Regions from separate parts of the Cellulomonas sp. SLBN-39 genome, predicted to be linked through region 2. Evidence: predicted binding sites of a transcription regulator. Region 2 holds the regulator's gene; the other holds the start of a gene.

Region 1 (8,074 bases), 450 kb from region 2:
CGCGGGGCACCTCGTCGGCCATGGTCACGGCGAGGTACGGGTAGGACTTGTCGTCGCGGTACTTGACGTTGAACCGGGGGTCGAACTCCTTGATCCAGGAGTACTCGAGCGCGAGGGCCTCGACCTCGGTACCCACGACGGTCCACTGGACGGACGCGGCGGTGGTCACCATCTGCTGCGTGCGCGGGTGCAGGGCGGCGAGGTCCTGGAAGTAGCTGTTCAGGCGGCTGCGCAGGCTCTTGGCCTTGCCGACGTACACGACGCGGCCGTGCTCGTCCCGGAACCGGTAGACCCCGGGGGCGTCCGGGATCTCGCCGGGGGCGGGTCGGTACGTCGCGGGGTCGGCCATGCGGCGAGCCTAGTTCGCCGCTCCGACACCGTCGTCGGCGGCGGGCCCGCCCGCGCGTGCGCCTGTGACCTGCGCCACTAGGGTGGGATCATGGCCCAGCTGCTGCACCAGTACTCGGTGGACCTCGCGTGGACGGGCGCCGGTGCCGACGGCACCGCGACGTACACGTCGTACGGCCGCGACCACACGCTGACGTCCGGCGGCAAGCCGCCGCTGCCCGGCACGTCCGACCCGGGGTTCCGCGGCGACCCCGACCGGTGGTCGCCCGAGGACCTCCTCGTCGGGGCGCTGGCCCAGTGCCACATGCTGTGGTTCCTGCACCTGGCCGCGGCGGCCGGCGTGGTGGTCGTGGGGTACGACGACGCCGCGTCGGGGACGATGCGGATCGAGTCGGCGGGGCACGGCCAGTTCACGGAGGTCGTCCTGCGCCCGCGCGTCACGGTCGCACGCGCGACGCTGCCCGACGGGGCACGCGTCGACGACGACCTCCTGGCGGACCTGCACCGGCGGGCCCACGAGCACTGCTTCATCGCCCGGTCGGTGAACTTCACGGTCCGACACGAGCCGACCCCGGTGACGGTCGCCGCAGCGGCCTGAGGTCCCCGGGGCCGCGGGAAGCACGTCCGTCGCGGGCACCGGCCCGCGACGGACGCCTCAGGCGCTGGCCTCGGCCCGCTGCGGCTCGAGCACCTCGGCGAGGAACCGGCCCGTGTGGCTCTCCGGGACGCCGGCCACGTGCTCCGGCGTGCCCTGGGCCACGACCCGCCCTCCGCCGCTGCCGCCCTCGGGGCCCATGTCGACGACCCAGTCGGCGTTCTTGATCACGTCGAGGTTGTGCTCGATGACCAGCACGGTGTTGCCCTTGTCGACCAGCGACTGCAGGACGCCGAGGAGCTTGCGGATGTCCTCGAAGTGCAGACCCGTCGTCGGCTCGTCGAGCACGTAGATGGTGCGGCCCGTGGAGCGGCGCTGCAGCTCGGCCGCGAGCTTGACGCGCTGCGCCTCGCCGCCCGACAGCGTCGGCGCCGGCTGCCCCAGGCGCACGTACCCCAGGCCCACGTCGACGAGGGTGCGCAGGTGGCGGGCGATCGCGGGGACCGCGGCGAAGAACTCCGCGGCCTCCTCGATCGGCATCGCCAGCACGTCCGCCACGGTCTTGCCCTTGAAGTGCACCTCGAGGGTCTCGCGGTTGTACCGCGCCCCGTGGCACACCTCGCAGGGCACGTACACGTCGGGGAGGAAGTTCATCTCGATCTTCAGCGTGCCGTCGCCCGAGCACGCCTCGCAGCGCCCGCCCTTGACGTTGAAGGAGAAGCGCCCGGGGGTGTAGCCGCGGACCTTGGCCTCGCTCGTCTCGGCGAACAGCCGGCGCACGTGGTCCCAGACGCCGGTGTAGGTGGCGGGGTTGGACCGCGGCGTGCGGCCGATCGGCCCCTGGTCGACGTGGACGACCTTGTCGAGCTGGTCGAGGCCCGTCACGCGCCGGTGCCGGCCGGCGACCTGCCGCGCACCGTTCAGCTCGTTGGCCAGGACCGTGTAGAGGATCGAGTTCACGAGGGTCGACTTGCCCGAGCCCGAGACCCCGGTGACCGCCGTGAACGTGCCGAGCGGGAACGACACGTCGATGCCCTGGAGGTTGTGCTCGCGTGCACCGACCACCGTGACCTGCCGCGACCGGTCGACGGGGCGCCGCATCGCCGGCATGGGGATCGAGCGGCGCCCGGACAGGTACGCCCCCGTCACCGACTCCGTCGACGCGAGCAGCCCGTCGAGGTCCCCGGAGTGCACCACCCGACCGCCGTGCTCGCCGGCGCCGGGGCCGATGTCGACGACCCAGTCCGCCGTGCGGATCGTGTCCTCGTCGTGCTCCACGACGATGAGCGTGTTGCCCAGGTCCCGGAGCCGGGTCAGGGTGTCGATGAGCCGGCGGTTGTCCCGCTGGTGCAGGCCGATCGAGGGCTCGTCGAGCACGTACAGCACCCCGACCAGGCCGGACCCGATCTGCGTGGCCAGCCGGATCCGCTGGGCCTCGCCGCCGGAGAGCGTCCCCGCGGGACGCATGAGCGAGAGGTAGTCCAGGCCGACGTCGAGCAGGAAGCCCAGGCGGGCCTGGATCTCCTTGAGCACCTGCGCGGCGATCGCCCGCTCCCGCTCCCCCAGCTCCAGCCCGTCGAGGAAGGTCCGGGCCTCGGCGATGGGCAGGTCGCAGACCTCGGCGATCGACCGTCCGCCGACCTTGACCGCGAGCACCTCGGGCTTCAGGCGCGCGCCCTTGCAGACGGGGCAGGGCACCTCGCGCATGTACGACTCGTACTTCTCCTTGCTCCACTCCGACTCGGTCTCCGCGTGCCGGCGCTCGAGGAACGTGATGACACCCTCGAAGCCCGTCGCGTAGGTGCGCTCGCGCCCCCACCGGTTCTTGTAGCGGACCTGGACCTCGTGGTTCTCGCCGTGCAGGACGGCGTCGCGAGCGCGCTGCGGCAGGGCGCGCCACGGCACGTCCATCGAGAAGCCCATGTCCTTGGCCAGCGCCGACAGCACCCGCTGGAAGTAGTCGGCGGACGTCTGCGACCACGGCGCCACCGCACCGTCGGCGAGCGACAGCTCGTCGTCCGGGACCACGAGCTCGGGGTCGACCTCGAGGCGCGACCCGATGCCCGTGCACTCGGGGCACGCGCCGTACGGGGCGTTGAACGAGAACGTGCGCGGCTCGATCTCGTCGAGGGACAGCGCGTGGTCGTTCGGGCAGGCCCGCGTCTCGGAGAACCGGCGCACCCGCTCCGGGTCGTCGGCCTCCGCGTCCACCAGCTCGACGAGCAGCAGGCCGCCCGCCAGGCCGAGGGCGGTCTCCACCGAGTCCGTCAGGCGGCGCTGCACGCCCTCGCGCGCGACGAGCCGGTCGACGACGACCTCGATGTCGTGCTTGAGCTTCTTCTCCAGCGTGGGCGGCGACGTCAGCTGGACGACCTCGCCGTCGACGCGCGCCCGCGCGAAGCCCTTGCCCTGCAGCTCGCGGAACAGGTCCGCGTACTCACCCTTGCGGCCACGCACCACCGGCGCGAGCACCTGGTACCGGGTGCCCTCCGGCAGCTCGAGCAGCCGGTCGACGATCTGCTGCGGCGTCTGGGCCGTGACCCGCTCGCCGCACACCGGGCAGTGCTGGGTCCCCGCCCTCGCGAACAGCAGACGCAGGTAGTCGTAGACCTCCGTGATCGTGCCCACCGTCGAGCGCGGGTTCCTGTTCGTGGACTTCTGGTCGATCGACACCGCGGGCGACAGGCCCTCGATGAAGTCCACGTCGGGCTTGTCCATCTGCCCGAGGAACTGACGGGCGTACGCCGACAGCGACTCGACGTAGCGGCGCTGGCCTTCGGCGAAGATCGTGTCGAACGCCAGGGACGACTTGCCCGACCCCGAGAGCCCCGTGAACGCGATGAGCGCGTCACGCGGAAGGTCGAGGTCGACGTTGCGCAGGTTGTGCTCGCGGGCCCCACGGACCACCAGTCGGTCGTTCACGTCGCACGACTGTACGCGGACCCGCCGACAATCGCACACGTGTTCGACGCCCCGGTGGCACCGGGGGCGTGCGACCTGCGGCGCAGACCCCGGCGCGTCATCCTGGGACCGATGCGCCCGCACCACGCCCCGGTCCCGTCCGCCCACCTGCTGCCCGGCCAGTCGCCCGTCGAGGACTACGCCGTGGTCGGCGACGGCCACACCGCCGCGCTCGTCTCGCGCGACGGGTCCGTCGACTGGCTCTGCCTGCCGGGCTTCGACTCCGACGCCTGCTTCGCCGCCCTCCTGGGCGGCCCCGAGCACGGCCGGTGGCGCCTCGCCGTCGCCGGCGCCACCTGCGAGCGCCGGCGCTGGGTCGGCGACTCGTTCGTGCTCGAGACGACGTACCGCTCGGCCACGGGCACGGCCGTCGCCGTGGACGCCATGCCGCTCGGCGACGGACGCGCGGACCTCGTGCGGCGGCTGACGTGCACCGAGGGCGAGGTCGAGGTCGAGCACGAGTGGACGGTGCGGTTCGGCTACGGGGCCGTCGAGCCGTGGGTGCAGCACGTGCAGGACGCGCAGGGCTGCGACACGATCCGCGCGACGGCCGGCCCGGACGCCCTCGTGCTGCGCGGCACCCGTCTGCCGCGCGCCGACGACCACCACCACGTCGACCGCTTCACGCTGCGCGCGGGCGAGTCCGTGGACCTGTCGCTGACCTGGACGCCGTCGTGGCGCCCGACCCCGCCGCGCCTGCCCGACGGGGCCCGCGTCGAGGCGACCGCGACGGCCTGGGGCCTGTGGGCGCGCGGCTGCCGGTACCAGGGTCGGTACCGCGAGGCCGTGGTCCGCTCGCTGCTCGTGCTGCGCATGCTCACCGACTCCGCGACGGGCGGGATCGTCGCGGCCGCGACCACGTCGCTGCCCGAGTCGCCGGGCGGCACGCGCAACTGGGACTACCGGTACACGTGGCTGCGCGACGCGGCCCTGACGGTCGAGGCGCTGGTCGAGCAGGGCTTCCGCCACGAGGCCACGCAGTGGCGGGACTGGTTGCTGCGGGCCGTCGCCGGGGACCCGCGGGACGTGCAGATCATGTACCGGGTCGACGGCGGCCGGCGGATGCCGGAGCGCGAGCTCGACCACCTGCCCGGCTGGGCGGGATCGCGCCCGGTGCGCGTCGGGAACGGCGCGGTCGACCAGGTCCAGCACGACGTCCTCGGCGAGGTGATGTGCGCGCTGGCGGTGGCCCGCGACGCGGGGCTGGCCGAGACGACCGCGTCGTGGGCGCTGCAGCGCCGGCTCGTCGACGCCCTGCTGGACGGGTGGCAAGAGCCCGACCGGGGGATCTGGGAGGTCCGGGGCGCACCGCGCCGGTTCACGCACTCCGGGGTGATGACGTGGGCGGCCGTCGACCGGGCCGTGCGCGGCGCGCGGGCGTACGGGCTGGCGGCCCCGCTGGCGCGCTGGGAGGCGGCGCGCGACGAGATCCACGCCGACGTCCTCGCCCGGGGGTGGTCGTCGCGGCGCCGTTCGTTCGTGCAGCACGAGGGCGCGGAGCACACCGACGCCGCGCTCCTGCAGATCCCGCTCGTCGGGTTCCTGCCCGCGGACGACCCGCGGGTGCTGTCCACGGTCGCGGCCGTCCGGGAGGAGCTGGAGGTCGCACCCGGCCTGCTGCTGCGCTACCGCACGGAGGCGACCGACGACGGCCTCGCCGGGCCGGAGGCGCCGTTCCTGGCGTGCTCGTCGTGGCTCGCGGACGCGCTCGCCCGGGCGGGCGACGTGGACGGTGCGACCCGGGTGCTCGACGCCGTGGTCCCGCTCGGCGGCGACCTGGGCCTGCTGGCCGAGCAGTACGACCCCGTGGGCGGGCACATGCTCGGCAACGTGCCGCAGGCGCTGTCGCACCTCGCGCTGGTGCGTGCCGCCCACAGCCACGGGCGTGCCGAACGGCTGCGTGCCGAGCGGTCGGGCGCACCGGTCGCAGGACCGGACCGCGAGCAGCGGCGCACGACGGACGAGGAGGACCGAGGATGAGCTACACCGGCGACGTCCGCGTGGGCGGCCCCACCGCGGTGCGCGAGCTCGACGACGCGGTGGTGCGCAAGGTCGCCGTCGGCCCGGGCGCGAACAACGCGTACCTGGTGACGTGCCGACGCTCGGGCGCGCAGCTGCTCGTCGACGCGGCGGCCGACCCCGACCGGCTGCTCGCGCTCGTGCGCGAGGGGTCCCCGGCCGCCCGCCTCGCCACCGTGGTCACGACGCACCGGCACGCCGACCACGTGGGAGCGCTCGTGTCCGTGCTGGCCGTGACCGGTGCGGACCTCGCGGCCGGCGCCGACGACGCGGACGCTGTCGGCGCCGCCGCCGGTGGTGCCCCCGTGCGCCGGCTCGTGCACGGGGACACCCTCACCGTCGGGCACCTCGTGCTGGAGGTCGTCGCGCTGCGGGGTCACACGCCGGGGTCGGTGGCCCTCGCCCTGCGCGAGCCCGAGCACGTCCACGTGCCCGACGCCGTGCCCGGGCGCGTCCACCTGTTCACCGGGGACAGCCTCTTCCCCGGTGGCGTCGGGGCCACCGGGGGCGATCCGGAGCGGTTCGAGCAGCTGTTCACCGACGTCCGCGCACGGGTCTTCGACCGGTTCGACGACGCGACGTGGGTGTACCCGGGGCACGGCGCCGACACGACCCTCGGCGCCGAGCGCCCGCACCTGGACGCGTGGCGCGCCCGGGGCTGGTGACCCCTCAGCCCTGCGGCGGGCCGAGGACGGACGTCGCGACGGTGCCGTGCGCGGACTCGTCGTCCGACGGGTGGTAGATCCCCGCGAGCACGTCGCGGTACAGCCGCGCCAGCTCGCTGCCGGAGGAGTACGCGCCCCCGCCCGAGACCCGCAGCGCCAGGTCGACGACGACCCGGGCGCTCTCGGTGGCCCGGACCTTGAGGCCGACGAGCTGGGCGAACCAGCGCGCACCGTGGTCGGCGTCCTCGTCGACGTCCCGCGCGAGCGCGACGACCTGCAGCTCGGCGCCGTCCTGGGCGAGGGCCGCGTCGGCGACCTTCCAGCGGATGTCGGGGTCCTGGGCGTAGGTGCGCCCGTCGTGCTTCATCGACGTGCGCCGGTGGGCGTGCTCGACGCCCAGCGCCAGGGCGCGCCGGCCGATGCCGGTGTACACCGCGGCGAGCAGGACCTCGAAGACGGCGAACAGCGCGAAGACGAACGGATCCGCGCTGGGGCCGGGCGGCAGGCGCCGGTACACCTGGCCGGGCGGGGCGTATGCCCCGTCGAGGACGGTCGTGGCCGACTGCGTCGCCCGCATCCCGAGGGTGTCCCAGTCGTCCTTGGCGTGCACGCCGTCGCCGCGGGCGACCACGCCGTGCACGAGGCGGGGGTCGTCCGGGTCGGAGTCGTCGAGCCCGAACGTGGCCAGGCGCGTCCACACCGGCGACAGGGACGTGAAGATCTTGGTGCCGGTGTACCGGTAGCCGCCGTCGGCCTGCGGCTCGGCGCGGGTGCGCGAGCCGAACATGACGAGGTCGTTGCCCGCCTCGGAGTTGCCGAAGGCGTACACCTCGCCCGCCGCGGCGTCGCGCAGCACGAACGCGACGGAGTCGTCGCCGTGGGCGTGCAGGTGCGCGGCCAGTCCCGTCACGACGAGGTGCATGTTGACAGCGAGCGCCGTGGCCGGTGCGGCCGCCGCGAGCCGCATCTGCTCGCGCGCGACCTCCTCGAGGGTCAGCCCGGCACCGCCGAGCTCGACGGGCACGAAGGCCCGCAGGTACCCGGCGGCGACGAGGTCGGCCAGGTCGTGGTGCGGGAAGGTGTTGTCGCGGTCGTGCTGCGGGGCGCGCGCGTGCACGGCGGCGAGCAGGTCGTCGGTCAGCAGGGTGCGCGGGCGGCGGGTCATCGCCGGGCCCCGCGGGCAGCGGTACGGGTCATGGGACCACTGTGCCACCCGCACCGGCAGCCGCCGCGTCCGCAGGGTCGTCCGGCCCCCTCGGCGCGACGCACGCTCGGGCAGGATGGCCCCATGACCGTCATCGCCGTCCGCTACACCTACGACGATCGCGCCGCCGAGCGTGACGTCGTCCGCCCCGAGCACCGGGCGTGGCTCGCGTCCCTCGCCGAGGCCGGCACCCTGCTCGGCTCGGGCCCGCTCCCGCAGGCCGATCCGCCGGGCGCCCTGCTGGTGTTCCGCGCGCAGGACGTCGCGCAGGTGCGCGCGCTG
Region 2 (8,074 bases):
GGCCCGGGTCGACGAGTCGCTCGCGTCCGAGCTGCGGGCCGCGGCGGTCTGACGCCGCCCCGTGCGGGCCGGGGGCTGATGGGCCGAACGGGTGGTCCCGGCGTGACGCCCGGGTCGGTGCGCGTGCCTAGAGTCGTCCGGTGATCCCCTCCGACCTGGACCTCCTGCGCACGCCCGGCGCCCCGGCGCCCCTGCCCGACGGCTCCGCCGCCGTCGTGGCGGTCGGCGGGCCCGACCTCGACGCCGACGCGAACCGGGGCGAGCTGTGGCTCGTCCCGCTCGACGGCGCCGGCGGCGACGACGGCACCGACGCCCGGGCGGGCACGGGCGCGGCCAGGCGCCTGACCCACGGGCACCGTGACACCGCGCCCCAGGTCACCCCCGACGGCCGGTGGGTCGTCTTCTGCCGGGCGCCGCTGACCGGGGGACCCGCGCAGCTGCACGTCCTCGGGCTGGGTGGCGGCGAGCCCGTCCGCCTCACCGACGCCCCGCTCGGCGTGGCGGGCCCGGTCGTCAGCCCCGACGCCACCCGGGTCGCGTACGTCGCGCGGGTCCCGCAGGAGGGGCGCTACGTGCCCGGCGGCGACCCGGCGGCCGAGGCACCGCGGCACGTGACGACCTTCCGGTACCGGTCCGACGCCCTCGGCTTCGTCCACGACCGCCCGCTGCACGTGCACGTCCTCACGCTCCCGGACGACCCGGGAGCGTCCCGCACGCTGCCGGCGGTGCACGCGCTCACGTCCGGCGAGGTCGAGGTCGCCGGCCCGGCCTGGCTCCCGGACGGCACCGCCCTCGTCGCGACGAGCACCCGGCACGCGGCCCGTGAGCGCGACACCCGGCGTGACGCGGTCCTCGTCGACGCCGACCCGCAGGCCGGCTCCGCGCCGGTGCCGCTCACCGACGCGGACACGGGCAGCCCGCTGCAGGTCGTGGCCGTGCGGCCCGCGGCCGGTGGTGCGGGGCTGTGGCTGCTCGCCCGCGACCTGGGCCCGACGGCGGACGACACCGTCGCCGCGCTGACCGGTCTGCACCGCCTGCCGACCACGGGCACCGGTCCCGCCCTGCGGTCGTCCGGCCCGCCGGTGCGGCTGACCGACGCCGACGAGGTCGACCTCGCGCCGGACGTGCTCGTGCCGCGCGCGGGCGGTGCGGTCGTGGCCGTCGAGCACCGCGGCGCCGTCGAGCTGCGGGAGGTCCTCGACGACGGCACGCTGCGCACGCTGCTGCCCGCGCCGCACGTCGTCCTCGGCGCCGGGGCCGCGCCCGACGGGCGGGTCGTCGTCACCGCGGCGGGGCCGACGACGTCGGGCGCCCTGCTCACGGTGGACCCGGTCGCCGTCCACGCGGACTGGTCGGCGACCCTGCGCGCGACGGGCCGCGTGCACGCCGCGCGCGAGATCACCGCCGCCTCGCCCGACGGGTACCCCGTGCACGGCTGGGTCGTGCTGCCGGACCCGGGGCGGCACCCCGGGCCGCACCCCACCCTGCTCATGGTGCACGGCGGCCCCTTCGCCCAGTACACGCACGCGCTCTTCGACGAGGCGCAGGTGCTCGCCGGTGCGGGGTACGCGGTCGTCCTGGGCAACCCGCGCGGGTCGGCGGGGTACGGCCGCGCCCACGGGCGGGCGATCCGTCGGGCCTTCGGCACGGTCGACGCCGACGACGTGCTCGCGCTGCTCGACGCGGCGCTCGCCGAGGACGCGTCCGTCCTGGACCCCGACCGCGTCGGCGTCCTGGGCGGCTCCTACGGCGGCTACATGGCCGCGTGGCTGACCACGCGCACGCACCGGTTCGCCGCCGCGGTCGTCGAGCGCGGCTTCCTCGACCCCGTGAGCTTCGTCGGGTCGTCGGACATCGGGTGGTGGTTCGGGCTGGAGTACCTGGGCGACCCCGCGACCGAGCCGGACCACGTCGCCGCGCAGTCGCCCATGGCCCACGTCGGCGAGGTCCGTACGCCCACGCTCGTCGTGCACTCCGAGCAGGACTGGCGCTGCCCCGTCGAGCAGGGCCAGCGCTGGTTCGTCGAGCTGCGCCGACGCGGCGTCGAGGCCGAGCTGCTGCTGTTCCCCGGCGAGGGCCACGAGCTGACGCGCTCGGGCCGGCCGCGGCACCGGGCGGCCCGGTTCGAGCACCTGCTGGCGTGGTGGGCCCGGCACCTGCCGGTCGACGGGCCGCCGCCGGCGGCGGGCTGAGCCCGGCCGGGCGCCACGGGCGGCGTGGGTGCCGACGACTACGCTGTCGCGGTGCCTCGACCGACCCGTGCCCGCCCGGCCGCCCCCGACGACGAGGGCACGGGCGCCGGGCCCGGGACCGGCACGGACGGGCCGGGCGTCGGTGAGCTCCTCGACCTCGCCGTGGGCGCGCTCGGCGGCACGCCCCGCCCCGGCCAGCAGCAGATGGCGGCGGCCGTGGCCCAGGCCCTCGACGAGCACGAGCACCTGCTCGTGCAGGCGGGGACCGGCACCGGCAAGTCCCTCGGGTACCTCGTGCCGGCCGTGCGGCACGCGGTCCTCGAGAGCGAGCGCGTCGTGGTCTCCACCGCGACCCTCGCCCTGCAGCGCCAGGTCATCACCCGCGACCTGCCCCTGGTCACGCAGGCGCTCGCGGACCGCCTGCCCCGGCCGGCCCAGATCGCGCTCCTCAAGGGCTGGCACAACTACCTGTGCGCCCACAAGGTCGCCGGCGGCTACCCGGAGGACGACCAGGGGGCGCTGTTCGACGTGCCCGAGCGGCCCGGCGCGGCCGACCACCCGGCGACCGCGGACGACGGGCCGACCGGGCGCGAGGGACTCGGGGCGCAGGTCGTCCGGCTGCGCGAGTGGGCCGAGGAGACGACGACCGGCGACCGCGACGACCTCGTCCCGGGCGTCGCGGACCGTGCCTGGCGGCAGGTCGCCGTCACCGCGATGGAGTGCCTGGGCACGTCCTGCCCGATGCGTGAGGAGTGCTTCCCGGACCGTGCGCGCGCCCTCGCGCGCGAGGCCGACGTCGTCGTGACGAACCACGCGATGCTCGGCATCGCCGCGACCGGTGCGCCCAACGTCCTGCCCGAGCACGACGTCCTGGTCGTCGACGAGGCCCACGAGCTCACCGACCGGGTGACGGCCCAGGCGACCGCCGAGCTGTCGCTGCCCGTGGTGGAGCACGCGGCGCGCCTGGCCCGGCGGCACGGGGGCGTCCCGACGACCGACCTGGACGCCGCCGGCCAGCACCTGGCGAGCGTCCTCGTCCCGCTGCCCGAGGGGCGGTTCCCCGACGGGCTGCCCGAGGGCACCCGCACCGCCGTGGCGATGGTCCGCGACGCGGCGCGCACGCTGCTCTCGGTGCTCAAGCCCGACGCGTCCACCAAGGGCCGCGACGGCGCCGAGGGCGGGGTGAAGATGGCCGCGGCCGCGATGCTCGCGCTCTTCGAGGTCACCGAGCGGATGGCCGCCGACCCGCAGGAGAACGCGCACACCGTGCTGTGGTGCGCGCGGGGCGAGGACCGCCGCGGGCAGACGACGACCCGGCTGCACGCCGCACCGCTGGCCGTGAACGGTTTGATCCGCACGCACCTGCTCGCGGGCCGCACGGCGGTCCTCACGTCGGCGACCCTCGCGCTCGGCGGGACGTTCGAGCCCGTGGCCCGCTCCGTCGGGCTCGAGCGCCGGCCCGACGCCGCGCCCGAGGGCCCGGCCGGGGTCGCGCCCGGCACGGGCGAGGAGGCCGCGGCGCCGGAGCCGTGGCGCGGCCTCGACGTCGGCAGCCCGTTCGACTACCCCCGGCAGGCGATCTGCTACGTCGCGCGCCGGCTGCCGCCGCCGGGCCGCGAGCCCGCCACCGACGCCCAGCTCGACGAGATCGCGACCCTGGTCGAGGCGGCGGGCGGGCGCACGCTGGGGCTGTTCACGTCCCGGCGGGCCGCGACCGTCGCCGCCGAGGCCATGCGCGAGCGTCTCGACGTCCCCGTCCTCCTGCAGGGTGACGACCAGCTGCCGACGCTGGTGGCGCGGTTCGCCGCCGACGAGGCGACCTGCCTGTTCGGGACGCTGTCGCTGTGGCAGGGCGTCGACGTCCCCGGGCCGGCGTGCCGCCTCGTCGTCATCGACCGCATCCCGTTCCCGCGCCCCGACGACCCCGTGCGCTCCGCGCGCACGGACGCCGTGGCGGCCGCGGGCGGCAACGGGTTCATGTCGGTGTCCGCGACCCACGCGGCGCTCCTGCTCGCCCAGGGCGCGGGGCGGCTGGTGCGCTCGTCGCAGGACCGCGGCGTCGTGGCCGTGCTCGACCCGCGGCTGTCGACGGCCCGCTACGGGGAGTTCCTGCTGCGGTCGATGCCGGACTTCTGGCGCACCGACGACCGCGACGTCGTGGTGGCCGCGCTGCGCCGCCTGCGCGGAGCCGACTAGCCTTCCACCAGGGGCGCCGACCGGGCGGGCGCCCCCGCGACGACCTGCACCGACGCCCGCGACGAGGGGACATGCCATGGCCGACGCCATCGACGACGAGCTCGACCTGGGCTCGGTCGTCCCACCGCAGCGCCGCACGTCCAAGCTCGGCATCGTCGGCGCGGGCGCCGTCGGCTCGACGATGGCCTACGCGGCGCTGATGCGCGGCGCGGCGCGGACGGTCGCGCTGCTCGACGTCAACAAGCAGAAGGTCGAGGCCGAGGTCCTCGACCTGTCCCACGGCATCCAGTTCATGTCGATGGCCGAGGTCGTCGGCTCCGACGACGTGTCCGTCCTCGCGGACTGCGACATCGTGGTGTTCACGGCCGGCGCGAAGCAGCGTCCGGGGCAGTCCCGGCTCGACCTGGCCGAGGCGACGATCGCCCTCGTGCGCAACGTGCTGCCGGGCATCGTCGAGGTCGCGCCGAACGCGACGTACGTCATGGTGACCAACCCCGTGGACGTCGTCACGTACGCCGCGCTGCAGATCTCCGGCCTGCCGCCGCAGCAGCTCTTCGGCTCGGGCACCGTCCTGGACTCCTCGCGCCTGCGCTACCTCATCGCCCGGCACACCGGGGTGGCCGTGCAGAACGTGCACGCGTACGTGGCCGGCGAGCACGGGGACTCCGAGCTGCCGCTGTGGAGCTCGGCGTCGATCGGCTCCGTGCCGCTGCTCGAGTGGGACGGGATCGGGGAGAACGGGCCCCTCACGCGCGAGGTGCGCGACGCGATGGCCCGCGAGGTCGTCGAGTCCGCGTACCGCATCATCGAGGGCAAGGGGGCGACCAACTACGCGATCGCCCTGGCCGGGTCGCGCATCATCGAGGCCGTGCTCAAGGACGAGAAGCGCATCCTGCCGGTCTCCTCGCTGCTGACCGACTACCTCGGCATCTCCGACGTGTGCCTGTCGGTGCCGACGATCGTCGGTGCGCGCGGGGTGGCCGAGCGGCTCGCCGTCCCGATGTCGTCGGACGAGCTCACGGGGCTGCGCCGGTCGGCGGAGGCCGTCCGCTCGGTCGCCCGCCGGTTCGGCTTCTAGACCGCGCGCAGCAGCTCCCGCACGCAGCAGCGCCCGTCGTCCGCACCGCTGGTGCCGACGACGGGCGCTGCTGCGTGGTGACGGGCCCCGGGGCGGGTCACAGGCTCCGGAGCACGCTGACGACGCGACCGAGGACCGTCGCCTCGTCGCCGGCGATCGGCTCGTAGGCCGCGTTGCGCGGCATGAGCCACACGTGGCCGTCCGCGCGGCGCAGCACCTTGACCGTGGCCTCGCCGTCGATCATCGCGGCCACGATCTCGCCGTTCTCGGCCACCGGCTGCCGTCGCACGACGACCCAGTCGCCGTCGCAGATCGCCGCGTCGAGCATCGAGTCACCGACGACGCGCAGCAGGAAGAGGTCGCCCTCGCCGACGAGCTGGCGGGGGAGGGAGAACACGTCCTCGACGACCTGCTCGGCGAGGATGGGCCCGCCGGCGGCGATGCGTCCGACGACGGGCACGTCCGCCGACGCCGCTGCGGGCACCGTCGACAGCGCCGCGAACCCCGTCCGTGCCGGGCGCGTCCCTGTCCCGTGCGTGCGGTCGCCGTCCGCGACGGGCGCCGCGCCGTCCGGCTGGACGACCTCGATGGCCCGGGGGCGGTGCGGGTCGCGCCGCAGGTAGCCCTTGCGCTCCAGCGCGTTGAGCTGGTGCTTGACGCTGGACGGGCTGGTCAGGCCGACCGCCTCGCCGATCTCGCGCATGCTCGGCGGGTACCCGCGCCGCTCGACGCTGGCGCGGACGGTGTCGAGGACGAGGCGCTGCCGCGGCGTGAGCCCACCCGCCGTCACGTCGACCGCCGGCGCCTGCGCCCCGGCCGGTGGGTTCCCCTGCTGCACGTCCACAACGCCTCCTGAGTCGTGCGGCCGCCGGCCGCGGTCCGCCGCGCGGCACGCGTGCGTGTCGGTGGGCGGTGGTGCACTTCCCGTCGGGAACACCTTACGGGCCCGCGACCTGCGACATCAAACATCTGTTCGAGCGTGTCTCGACGGTCGTCGGCGCCGTCTGGTAGAACTCGTACAGACGTTCGACGAACGCGTGTTCGATTCGGGCGAGGTGCCCGGCGGCAAGGGTCGGCGGGTGCGGGGCGGGCGGTTCGGGACGGAGGCAGGGTCATGGCAGGCACGACGACGGCACCGCGAACGGGTGCGGCAGGGCAGGTCGACGGGGTGCGGCGCCCGGTGCTGCGGGTGGTCCAGGGGGGCGCGGCCGACAAGCCGGCGCCGGGGAGGGTCGCGCCGGCCCGCGCCGGCGGGGCCGCCCGTCCGGCGCGTCCCGCGCCTCGCGCGGTCGAGGAGGCCGGGATCCGCGGGCTGCGGCTGACGCGCCGCGGGCGCGTGGTGGTCTGGGCCCTCGGGCTGCTCCTCGTGGCCGGCGTCGGCGGCGCTGCGTGGTCGGCGCAGGCCGACGGCACGGCGGGCGGGGTGGTGGTCGTCCGTCATGTGGTCGAGCCGGGGGAGACGCTCTGGGCGATCGCCGACCGTGCCGCGGCGGAGGGTGAGGACGTGCGCGACGTCGTGCTCGAGCTGATGCGCCTCAACGACCTCCCGTCGGGCGACCTGCTCGCCGGGCAGACGATCGTGGTCCCGGCCCGGTGACGGCGTGAGCGGCTGGGCAACCGAGCACGAATAGGTTAGGCTTACCTCATTCGGCAGGCTGGGGGGTCGGCCGGACGAGCGGCCCGCGCCCGGCGCGGCCCGCAGCATCAGCGGCGTCGAGGCGAGTTGACGCCGCACGGGACGGGGGCGTCCCGACGAGGGCGGCCGTCACGGACGGCCGCCCTCGGTGCTCCCGCCGCCCGGACGCCGGCACCCGTGTTGCACCGCGGGTGCGGCGCGGCCTAGCGTCACCTCCGACGCCCGGTCCGCCGGCGTCGTCGGACGCCACGACCCGGGAGGGGACCGCCGTGCACTGCCCGTTCTGCCGGCACCCGGACTCGCGCGTCGTGGACTCCCGCACCTCCGACGACGGCGCGTCCATCCGGCGCCGCCGCCAGTGCCCGAGCTGCAACCGGCGTTTCACCACCGTCGAGACGGCGAGCCTGTCGGTCGTCAAGCGGTCCGGCGCCACGGAGCCGTTCAGCCGGGAGAAGATCGCCACCGGGGTGCGCAAGGCGTGCCAGGGGCGCCCGGTCAGCGAGGACGACCTGGCGCTGCTGGCGCAGAAGGTCGAGGAGACGCTGCGGTCCGCCGGGTCGGCCGAGATCGACGCCTACGAGATCGGCCTGGCGATCCTCGGACCCCTGCGCGACCTCGACGAGGTCGCCTACCTGCGGTTCGCGAGCGTCTACCAGGCGTTCGACTCCCTCGACGACTTCGAGTCCGCGATCGCGGTCCTGCGCGCCGAGCGCGAGGACGCCGAGCGTGCACCGTCGTCGCAGGAGCCCGGCCGCGGCTGACCGGCCCCGGCAGGCGTCGGTCGACCCGCACGCAATGGTGTGGCGCGTCGACGTAGGGTCGTCCACGCTGGACAGGCGCCGTCCGGCGCCGAACGGAGCGGAGGAACCCATGGCAGACGACAAGCCGGAAGCGGTCAGCGAGGACGCGAAGGCGCGCTTCCGGGAGGCCCTGGAGCGCAAGAAGGCCGTCGGTCACCCGACGGCGGACGGG

What was found. Region 2 encodes LexA, which represses DNA repair genes until DNA is damaged. Its sites were predicted from a motif close to TCGAACANNTGTTCGA; they were not measured.
Region 1: the regulator LexA is predicted to act here: its motif matches at 3,897-3,912, upstream of uvrA (excinuclease ABC subunit UvrA).

What each region holds. Positions count from the first base shown of each region.
Region 1 is NZ_VFOA01000001.1:3,466,806-3,474,879, reverse strand. Features, by position in the region: gene uvrC (excinuclease ABC subunit UvrC) at 1-349, opposite strand, end outside; gene FBY24_RS15810 (OsmC family protein) at 440-946, shown strand; gene uvrA (excinuclease ABC subunit UvrA) at 1,004-3,865, opposite strand; gene FBY24_RS15800 (glycoside hydrolase family 15 protein) at 3,977-5,884, shown strand; gene FBY24_RS15795 (MBL fold metallo-hydrolase) at 5,881-6,588, shown strand; gene FBY24_RS15790 (acyl-CoA dehydrogenase family protein) at 6,593-7,753, opposite strand; gene FBY24_RS15785 (YciI family protein) at 7,877-8,074, shown strand, end outside.
Region 2 is NZ_VFOA01000001.1:3,917,912-3,925,985, reverse strand. Features, by position in the region: gene hflX (GTPase HflX) at 1-52, shown strand, start outside; gene FBY24_RS17850 (S9 family peptidase) at 141-2,192, shown strand; gene FBY24_RS17845 (ATP-dependent DNA helicase) at 2,244-4,388, shown strand; gene FBY24_RS17840 (L-lactate dehydrogenase) at 4,465-5,466, shown strand; gene lexA (transcriptional repressor LexA) at 5,564-6,304, opposite strand; gene FBY24_RS17830 (LysM peptidoglycan-binding domain-containing protein) at 6,581-7,063, shown strand; gene nrdR (transcriptional regulator NrdR) at 7,372-7,863, shown strand; gene FBY24_RS17820 (DUF5302 domain-containing protein) at 7,973-8,074, shown strand, end outside.